Regions from separate parts of the Kocuria sp. KRD140 genome, predicted to be linked through region 4. Evidence: riboswitches for the same ligand, from Rfam matches in the RefSeq annotation. Region 4 holds a riboswitch; each other region holds the start of a gene.
What was found. Region 4 has a riboswitch for thiamine pyrophosphate ahead of J1M36_RS04760 (3-oxoacyl-ACP reductase). Riboswitches for the same ligand answer to the same signal wherever they lie in the genome.
Positions count from the first base shown of each region.

Region 1: linked by a shared signal. The riboswitch ahead of thiO (glycine oxidase ThiO) and the one ahead of J1M36_RS04760 (3-oxoacyl-ACP reductase) in region 4 are both predicted to bind thiamine pyrophosphate.
Region 2: linked by a shared signal. The riboswitch ahead of J1M36_RS02245 (bifunctional hydroxymethylpyrimidine kinase/phosphomethylpyrimidine kinase) and the one ahead of J1M36_RS04760 (3-oxoacyl-ACP reductase) in region 4 are both predicted to bind thiamine pyrophosphate.
Region 3: linked by a shared signal. The riboswitch ahead of J1M36_RS08185 (ECF transporter S component) and the one ahead of J1M36_RS04760 (3-oxoacyl-ACP reductase) in region 4 are both predicted to bind thiamine pyrophosphate.

Region 1 is NZ_JABFAW010000007.1:334,760-336,953, reverse strand. It holds gene thiO (glycine oxidase ThiO) at 1-1,164, opposite strand, end outside; TPP riboswitch at 1,154-1,278, opposite strand; gene thiE (thiamine phosphate synthase) at 1,399-2,061, shown strand.
Region 2 is NZ_JABFAW010000002.1:3,792-5,985, reverse strand. It holds gene J1M36_RS02250 (Rne/Rng family ribonuclease) at 1-935, shown strand, start outside; TPP riboswitch at 1,016-1,111, shown strand; gene J1M36_RS02245 (bifunctional hydroxymethylpyrimidine kinase/phosphomethylpyrimidine kinase) at 1,099-2,194, shown strand, end outside.
Region 3 is NZ_JABFAW010000007.1:394,098-396,291, reverse strand. It holds gene J1M36_RS08200 (monovalent cation/H+ antiporter complex subunit F) at 1-52, shown strand, start outside; gene mnhG (monovalent cation/H(+) antiporter subunit G) at 49-414, shown strand; gene J1M36_RS08190 (DUF4235 domain-containing protein) at 542-814, shown strand; TPP riboswitch at 933-1,039, shown strand; gene J1M36_RS08185 (ECF transporter S component) at 1,098-1,721, shown strand; gene J1M36_RS08180 (ABC transporter ATP-binding protein) at 1,718-2,194, shown strand, end outside.
Region 4 is NZ_JABFAW010000004.1:121,782-123,975, reverse strand. It holds gene J1M36_RS04765 (LLM class flavin-dependent oxidoreductase) at 1-544, opposite strand, end outside; gene J1M36_RS04760 (3-oxoacyl-ACP reductase) at 546-1,310, opposite strand; TPP riboswitch at 1,356-1,487, opposite strand; gene nadE (ammonia-dependent NAD(+) synthetase) at 1,618-2,194, opposite strand, start outside.

The DNA of each region.
Region 1 (2,194 bases), on a different contig from region 4:
CGCGAGCGGGTCCAGGACGCCGGTCACGAGCTCCGCCGCGAGCCGGGACGCCACGGGGGTCAGCAGGATGCCGTGACGGAAGTGACCCGTGCTGATCACGAGCCCGGCCACCGAGGTCTTCCCCACGTACGGCAGGTCGTCGGAGGTTCCCGGGCGGGCGCGGGCCATCATCTCCAGGACGTCGCAGTCGTCGATCGCGGGGACCACGGTGCGCGCGTCCCGCAGCAGTTGGTGCACGCCACCGGCGAGCACGGATTCGCGCCCGTCCTCGCGGCTCGTGGCGCCCAGCACCAGGGTGCGGTCCTCGCGGGGGACCATGTACACGGGTCGACCCAGGACCTGGGCGCGCACCGTGCGCGTGAGCAAATGCGATTCCCCGGGGGCCAGGGCGGTCTCGGGAACCCGCAACCGCAGGATGTCCCCGAACACCGGGCGCAATCTGAGGTCGAGTCCCTCGGGCAGCCCGCCCATGGTGTTGGCGGTCAGCCCGGTGGCCACGACCACGGCGTCCGCGGGGATCATCTCACCGGAGTCCACCTGCACGCCCGTGGCCTGCCGGGGTTCCCTGCGGGAGGTCAGCACGGTGTCCACGCGGGAGGTCAGCCACTGCGCCGGTCCGGCGTCGGGGACATCCCCGATGGTGGTCAGCTGCGGGCAGTTCAGGGTCTCCACCAGGGCGGCCGCGAGCATCCGGGGGTCCACCTGGCGGTCGGAGACGATCCGTACCGCACCGCTCAACCGCGGCGCAAGAGCCGGTTCCAGGTGCCGGGCCTCCCGCGTGGAGATCTCCTGCACGTCCATCCCGGAGGCGATCTGGTGTGAGGCGAGGTCGGAGAGGGATTGGGCGTCCGCGGCATCGGCGGCCACCACGAGCGTCTCCTCGGTGCGGTAGCCCGTGGGCAGGCCCGTGGCCGCGGTGACGCGCTCCACGAAGTCCGGGTACTCCGCGGCGGAGGCCCGCATGAGGGGGTAGAGGCGTTCCTGGCCGTATTGGGTCTCGGCGATCGGTGCGAGCATGCCCGCGGCCGCGCGGGTGGCGCCCCACGCCGGGCGGGGATCGACGACGGTCACGGCGGCCCCGCGGCGTCGTAGTTCGAAGGCCGTGGCCAGGCCCACGAGACCAGCTCCGGCCACGACCACGTGGTCACCGAGGTGCTCGGGCATTGTTCCTCCCTCCGGCGGCATGATCCGCATCAGGTGATCCGGTCGGCGGCTCACGCCCTCTCAGCCCGCTGCGGTGGTTGTTGCCAACGTGTGCGGACTCCCGTGGAGTTCGTCGAACGGCGACGAACGGCCCTGCCAGTCTAATCACCCCTAGCTGTGGAACGCAGGGGGACTTCGCGGCGGGCTGATCGGGCGAGGTGTCCGCGGGCGCGCGGTTCGTGCCACGATGGCCGCATGGGACACACGAGCCAGACGGGTACCGGGCGCCGCGCCGCCCTCGAGAACGCGCGACTGTACGTGTGCGTCACGGCGCGCCACGAGCGCGGTGACCTGCGCGAATTTCTGCACGCCGCGTACGAGGGCGGGGTGGACATCATCCAGTTGCGGGACAAATCCCTCGAGGCCGCCGCGGAGATCGAGGCCATCGAGGTACTTGCCGACGTCGCCCGTGAGCACGGCGCACTCTTCGCCGTCAACGATCGTGCGGACGTCGCGCTGCTCACCGGCGCGGACGTGTTCCACGTGGGCCAGGGCGATCTCACCACCGCGCAGGCTCGGCGGGTCCTGGGGGACGACGTGGTGATCGGGCGGTCCTGTCACTCCCCGGCCCAGGTGGACGCCGCCGTGGCCGACGCCGGGCTCGACTACTTCTGCACAGGGCCCGTGTGGGAGACCCCCACCAAGCCGGGTCGCGCGGCCGTGGGGCTCGAGCTGCCGCGCTACGCCGCTCAGCAGGCGGGGGACAAGCCCTTCTTCGCGATCGGTGGGGTCGACACCGCGCGGTTGCCGTCCGTGCTCGACACGGGTGCCTCGCGCATCGTGGTCGTGCGGGCCGTGACCGATGCGGAGGACGTCACCGCGGCGGCGCGGGCGCTGCGGGACACGCTGCCCGGGTGAGCCCCGATCTTTGAACGCGGTGGAGCGGCGGCGCCGCGGTGGGATGGCACCGCTCGGGTGGCGACGTGTTCGGTGGGGTGGTGCGCGTCGGGGCGGAGTCATGGCGCCGCAGTGTCTTGCCGTCGCGCGGGTG
Region 2 (2,194 bases), on a different contig from region 4:
AGGCGCGCGTGGAGGCCACCCGCACGGCGTTCGCGAACATCGCCGCGGCCTCCTCCCACGACGAGTCCGGCGACGCCGCACGGAATGCTTCCCAGGGCACCGCACCGCAGTCCGGGGGCGGGCAGGCCGAGGACACCGGTTCCCAGGAGCAGCAGACCTCCCGCGGTCAGCAGGGCGGGGAGCACGCGTCCGAGAACTCCCACGGGGAGTCCGAGGGCGGGCGCCGTCGCCGCAAGCGCCGCGGCAAGCGCAGCCGCGGTCGCGGTCAGCAGGGCGAGGACAACGCCGTGCAGAACGACGGTTCCGGCCGGGACGGTTCCGGGAACGACTCGCGCGGGGATTCCCGGTCCGAGGACCGTTCCGGTGGGGACTCGTCCGCGAGCCTCACGATCCACGGCGAGGTCATCGAACTGCCCCACGGGCAGTCTGAGCAGCGGGGGAGCGAGGGCACCCAGGAGGCCCTGTCCCTGGATTCGCTGAGCGCCGCGTTCACGGATGCGGGCGAGGACGAAACCTCGACCGAGGGTGCCGTTCAGGATGCGGACGCCGCGCCCCAGCCGCGAGAGGCCGTGTCGAAGCGGTCGGCCGCCGGACACGCGCCGTCGAACTCCGGGACTGCGCAATCCAGTGCAGGGCAGACGAGTGCCGCGCAGCAGCAGAGTTCCGGGGCGGCGTCGTCCGCCGGCGGGAACCGGCCGGCGGAGGCGCCGGCGGCTCCGGCCCGACGGCGTCGTGGGTCGCGGCGTGCCGTGGCGCCGGCGGCCGCGCCCGGAACCGCGAGGGTGGAGACCCACGAGTACACGCAGGAACGGCAGGTCAGCCGTTTCACCGCGGAGGCCGGGGCCGCGACCCCCGCGGCGTCCGGTGACCAGCCCACCATCGTGGGTGTGGGCATCAAGGCTCAGGACATCACGATGACCGGCAAGCAGGACTGAGTGACCGGCGGCTGGATCCGTCGCCATGCGAGCACCGCAGGGGCACCCGGGATTCCGGGTGCCCCTGTGGCATGATCGGGGACACACACACGGGGTGCTGCGCACTGCGGCTGAGAACACACCCGTCGAACCTGATCTAGCTCGTACTAGCGAAGGGATTGTCGTGGACACCACGCCTTCTACCGCCATACCCCGCGTCCTCTCTATTGCCGGAACCGATCCCACGGGCGGGGCGGGTCACGCCGCGGACCTGAAATCCATCGCCGCACTGGGCGGGTACGGGCTGAGTGTGATCACCGCAGTGGTCGCCCAGAACACCCGGGGCGTCGTGAGCGTGCACACCCCACCCGTCCAGGTCCTGCGGGACCAGCTGGACGCGGTCGCCGGGGACGTCACCCTGGACGCGATCAAGGTGGGGATGCTCGGCTCCGTGGAGGTCATCGACACGGTCCGGGACTGGCTCATGGTGGGGCGCGCACCCGTGGTCGTGATCGACCCCGTCATGGTCGCCACGGCCGGTGGGCGATTGCTGCGTCCGGACGCCGAACGGGCCCTACGGGAGCTGCTGCCCCACGCGAATCTGATCACCCCCAACCTCCCGGAACTCGCGGTGCTGGCCGAGCGCCCCGTGGCCGCGACCTGGGACGAGGCGCTCGAGCAGGGACGCGCGGTCGCGGCGGCGTTCCATACCCGGGTCCTCGTGAAGGGTGGCCACTTGGCCGGGGACACGACCCCGGACGCCCTGTTGCTCCCCGGTCAGGACGAACCCGCCGCGTTGTTCGAGGGTCGCAGGGTGCACACGCGTAACACCCACGGCACCGGGTGCTCGCTGTCCTCCGCGGTGGCCACGGTCGTGGCGCGGACCGGGGACTGGCCCGAGGCGATCCGCACGGCCCGCACATGGTTGCGCGGTGCACTGCGCGGCGCGGACGAGTTGCACGTGGGTCACGGCAACGGTCCCGTGCACCACATGCACCACGTCCAGCACCTCGTCACGGATCCGGCGTTCGTGATGACGGCCGCCGCGGAATCCGAGGGCCCCCGGTTCACCGATGAACTGTGGGAGGAGAGCGCCCCGGTGCGTGAACGCATTGCCGCCCTGGCGTTCATCCGGGGCCTCGGGGACGGCACCCTGGACCCGGGCGAGTTCGAGCTGTACCTGGACCAGGACATGCAATATCTGCAGTACTACTCCCGGGCGCTGGCCCTGCTCGCGGCCTCCGCCCCGGACGAGCGTTCGCGCGAACACTTCGCCGCGG
Region 3 (2,194 bases), on a different contig from region 4:
CTTCCTGGGCTCCGTGACGGTCGCGCGCAACGTGGGGTTGGAGCGATCATGAACTGGCACACCGTCCTGGACGTCATCGCGCTGCTGTGCCTCGTGGGGGGCTCCCTCATGTCCCTGGCCGCGGCGGTGGGTCTGGTGCGCTTCCCCGATCTGCTCTCGCGCATGCACGCCGGGACCAAGCCCCAGGTCCTGGGGTTGCTCCTGCTGCTCACGGCCGTGGCGATCGAGAGCGGCAATCCCGGCATGATCCCGCTGATGATCCTCGCGTGGCTGTTCCAGCTGCTCACGGTGCCCGTGTCCGCGCACATGGTGGGCCGCGCCGCCTACCGCTCCAAGCACCTGAACGAGAAGAACCTCGTGGAGGACGAGCTGCGCGAGGTCGTCGCGCGCGCCGGCGAGGAAGAATCTCGCTGAGGACGTAATTCTCGGTGGGGCCGGGTTCCTTCCGCCCCGTCGCGCCCGGCGCTTCGTATGCTGGGCAACGAGCACGACGTCGTCGGCCGCCCGGTGCCGCCGACACCCACAGGACAAGGAGAACCTCATGAACAAGGCAATGGACATTTTCGGCACGGTGGCGTCCCTGGGTGGTGTGGCCCTGGCCAACAAGGGTCTGTCCGCGGTGTGGAAGCAGGTCACGGGCAACGAGCCCCCCGCCAAGAACCCGGACCCGGACGAGGCCTGGACCGACATCATCATCTGGGCCGTGATCACCGGTGTCGTGGGCACCGTCATCAAGGTGGGGATCTCCCGCCAGGTGGCCAAGTTCGAGTCCAAGGACTCCGATCCCTCCCGCAGCTCCCAGAGCGAGATCTGAGCCGCGGGTCCCGCGCCACCCGTACGGGTGGGCCGGGGCCGCGTAGGACGCACGTACGACGGCGGGTGGCCGGGCACGCGAGATGCCCGGCCACCCGCCGTCGTGGTCTAGACTGGCGTCTCAACGACAGGGGAGCGCCACCGCGGCGCTGAGAGTGCGCGTGAGCGCAGACCCTCGAACCTGATCCGGCTCGTACCGGCGCTAGGGAGTCGAGTATCTCAAGGACCCGCTCGCAACGGCGGGTGGTGTTCTTCCCCTCCTGGGATCTTCAGGAGGATTCAGCATGACGCAGGTCGGTAACACCCCCACCCGTACACCGCGCGCAGGCGGCAACCGCAGCTCGTCGTGGCGGGTCGTGGACATCGTGGTCACCGCCGTGTTGGCCGCGGTGTGCGCCGTGATCTTCTGGATGTGGTCCAACCTCCTGTACCCGGCGGTCTCGGCGGGCACGGTGGCCTACCCGCCGTCCGCGGGCCTCATCGCGGGGGGCTGGCTCGTGGCGGGTACTCTGGGCGCCCTGATCATCCGCAAACCGGGCGCGGCCCTGTTCTGCGAGTTGCTCGCGGCCGTGATCGAGGGCTTCCTGGGTACGCATTTCGGGTGGCTCGTGGTGCTCTCCGGTCTGGTGCAGGGCCTCGGCGTGGAGGTCGTGTTCCTCCTGACCCGCTACCGCCGGTTCGGTCCCGTGACCGCGGCGATCGGCGGGGCGGTGTCCGGGCTGTTCCTGGGCGTGAGCGAGAACATCATGTACAACTTCGAGTGGGCCCTGGACCAGCAGGTCGTCTACGCGGCGCTGACCACGCTCTCCGGGGCCGTGATCGCCGGGCTGCTCATGTGGGCCGTGATGAAGGCCCTGCAGGCCACGGGTGTCCTCGGAGCACTGGCCTCCGGCGCCGTGCGCCGATGACCGCGGAACCGACCGTGCAGCTCACGGGCGCGCGGGTGGTCCTGGAGGGGTTCGGATGGCATCACCCCGGCCGCGAGACGCCCAGTCTGGTGGACCTGGACCTGATCATCGAGCCCGGCGAACGCGTCCTGCTTCTGGGCCCGTCCGGGGCCGGCAAGTCCACGCTCCTGCAGGCACTGGCCGGTGTGGACCAGGACCCTGACGGCCGTTCCGCATCGGGCGGGTTGAGCGTCGCGGGTGTCGACCCGCGCGACGCCCGCGGCACGGTGGGCTTCATGCACCAGGACCCCGAGACGCAGGTGGTCCTCTCGCGCGTGGGGGACGACGTCGCGTTCGGCCTCGAGAACCTCGCCGTCCCCCGCGAACGGATCTGGCCTCGCGTGCGGGAATCGCTCGCGCGCGTGGGCCTGGAGCTTCCTCTCGATCACCCCACCACGGCGCTGTCCGGGGGCCAGAAACAACGTCTCGCGCTC
Region 4 (2,194 bases):
ACTCGCGGGCGCGCTCGTAGCGCTCATCCTTGGTCGGCATGGCCCGGTAGCCGTGGTTGCGGGCCTCGGAGTCCCACATGGAGGTCACCACGTTCCACCCCGCTCGCCCGCCCGAGATGTGGTCCAAGGACGCGAGCATCCTGGCCGCGTGGAACGGGGTGAAGAACGTGGTGGACACCGTGCACACCAGGCCGACGCGCTCGGTGGCCCGCGCCATCGCGGACAGCGCTGTCAGGGGTTCCAGGCTCCAGCGGGGTCCGCCGGAGACGTCACCCACGCTGTGCCCGTCCGCGAAGAACACCGCGTCGAACAGACCGCGTTCGGCAGTCCGCGCGAGCTCCTCGTAGTAGGCGATGTCCGTGAGGCGGTGCACCGGGGAGCCCGGCGCGCGCCACGCGGCCTGGTGGTGGCCGGCCCCGTAGAGGAAGGCGTTGAGGTGCAGCGTCCGGGCGGGTGTCCCGGGCGGCTGGTTCACCTGGGTGGGACGGGTGGACGCCGCAGGGGCGGCGGACGGGGTCCGCGCGGTGTCGTGCGGGGCGGCCATGTCAGTCCATCACCAGTCCACCGTCGACCACGAGGTTCTGCCCGGTGACGCCGCGGGACCAGTCGGAGGCGAAGAAGAGGGCGGTGTCCGCGAACTCCTCCGGGCTGGTGACCCGACCCAAGGGCGTACCGGCGGCAATGGCGTCGAAGACTTCGGCCGGGGTAGCGGCACTCGCGTCCGTGGTGCGTAGCAGGCCACCGGAGATCATGTTCACGGTGATGCCCAGGGCCCCCAGGTCCTTGGCCGCCGTGCGGGTGAGGGAGAGAAGGGCGGCCTTGGCTGCGGTGTAGTCGTGGTAGGGGACCACGGGGTTCTGGAAGAGATTGGTGCCGATGTTGATGATGCGCCCGTGTCCGGACCGGCGCATCCCCGGGACGACCGCCTGGATCACGTTGAGTCCGCCCACGACCGCGCCGGTGAACTGCTGGGAAAGATCCTCGGCGGCGAGGTTTTCGAGCGAGGGGCGGGCGTCCCCGTTGAAGCTGAAGTCCACCAGCGCGTTGTTCACGGCCACCGTGATGGGCGCACCGAAATGGTCCTGGGCGAGTGCCACCATCTGCTGCACCTGCCCGGCATCGGTCACGTCCGCCCGAACGGCAATGACCTTGTCCTCACCGAGTTCGCGCACCAGTGAGCGGGCGCGGTCCTCGCTCGTGTGGTAGTTCACGACCACCCGGGCGCCTTCGCGGGCGAAGGCTCGGCTGAGGTGTTCACCCAGACCCCGGGCTCCCCCGGTGATCAGGACGATGGTGGTGTCGATCCGCATGCTCACTCCTGTGGCTCACGGCGAAGAACGCGGTGCGCCACCCGTGCGGTGCCACCGTGACATCCCTTCGCCAGTACTAACTGGACAGGTTCGACGGGTGTCATCTCAGCCATTGCATCCAGGGCTCCCCGGCCCGGTGGGTCGTGGGAACGTGCAGCGGCACCCCGTGTCACTGGGCCCAGTCTAAGCACAGGGGGGCCGGACCGGGGTCGCGCACGGCGCAGGCCGTCGGAGGGCATGGCCAATGCGGTTGTCCAGCGCAGTCAGGCCAGGGTCGTCCCCTTGGACATCGCGCGGACGGGGAGGATCAGCCCTCCCGCCACCACTCGTCCGCCGGGGTCACCGGGACCGTGCGCTTGTGGCGGGTGCGCAGGAACGTGCTTTCGATCTTGCGGGCCACCTCCTCGGGGACGTCCTTGCCCTCGAGGAAGTCGTCGATGTCGTCGTAGCGCAGGCCCAGCTCGTCCTCGTCCGTGCGCCCGGGGTTCTCGTCCAGGAGGTCCGCGGTGGGGACCTTGCCCACGAGTTGCTCGGAGGCCCCCAGGTACGCGAGCACCTGGCGGTTCTGCCGTTTGTTCAGCCCGCCCAGGGGCAGGACGTCCGCGCCGCCGTCGCCGAACTTGGTGAAGAACCCGGTGACCGATTCCGCCGCGTGATCCGTGCCGATCACCAGCAGGTTGTGGTCCCCGCCCACCGCGTACTGCGCCGTCATACGCACGCGGGCCTTGGTGTTACCGCGGGTGAAATCGGTGAGCTGCTCACCGGTCGCGGCACCGTAGGCGGACTCGAAACCGCGGACGGCCGGCGCGACGTCGTACGTGATGACCCGGTCCGGCTGAATGAATTCGAGCGCCGCCTGGGCGTCGGCCTCGTCGTGCTGGATC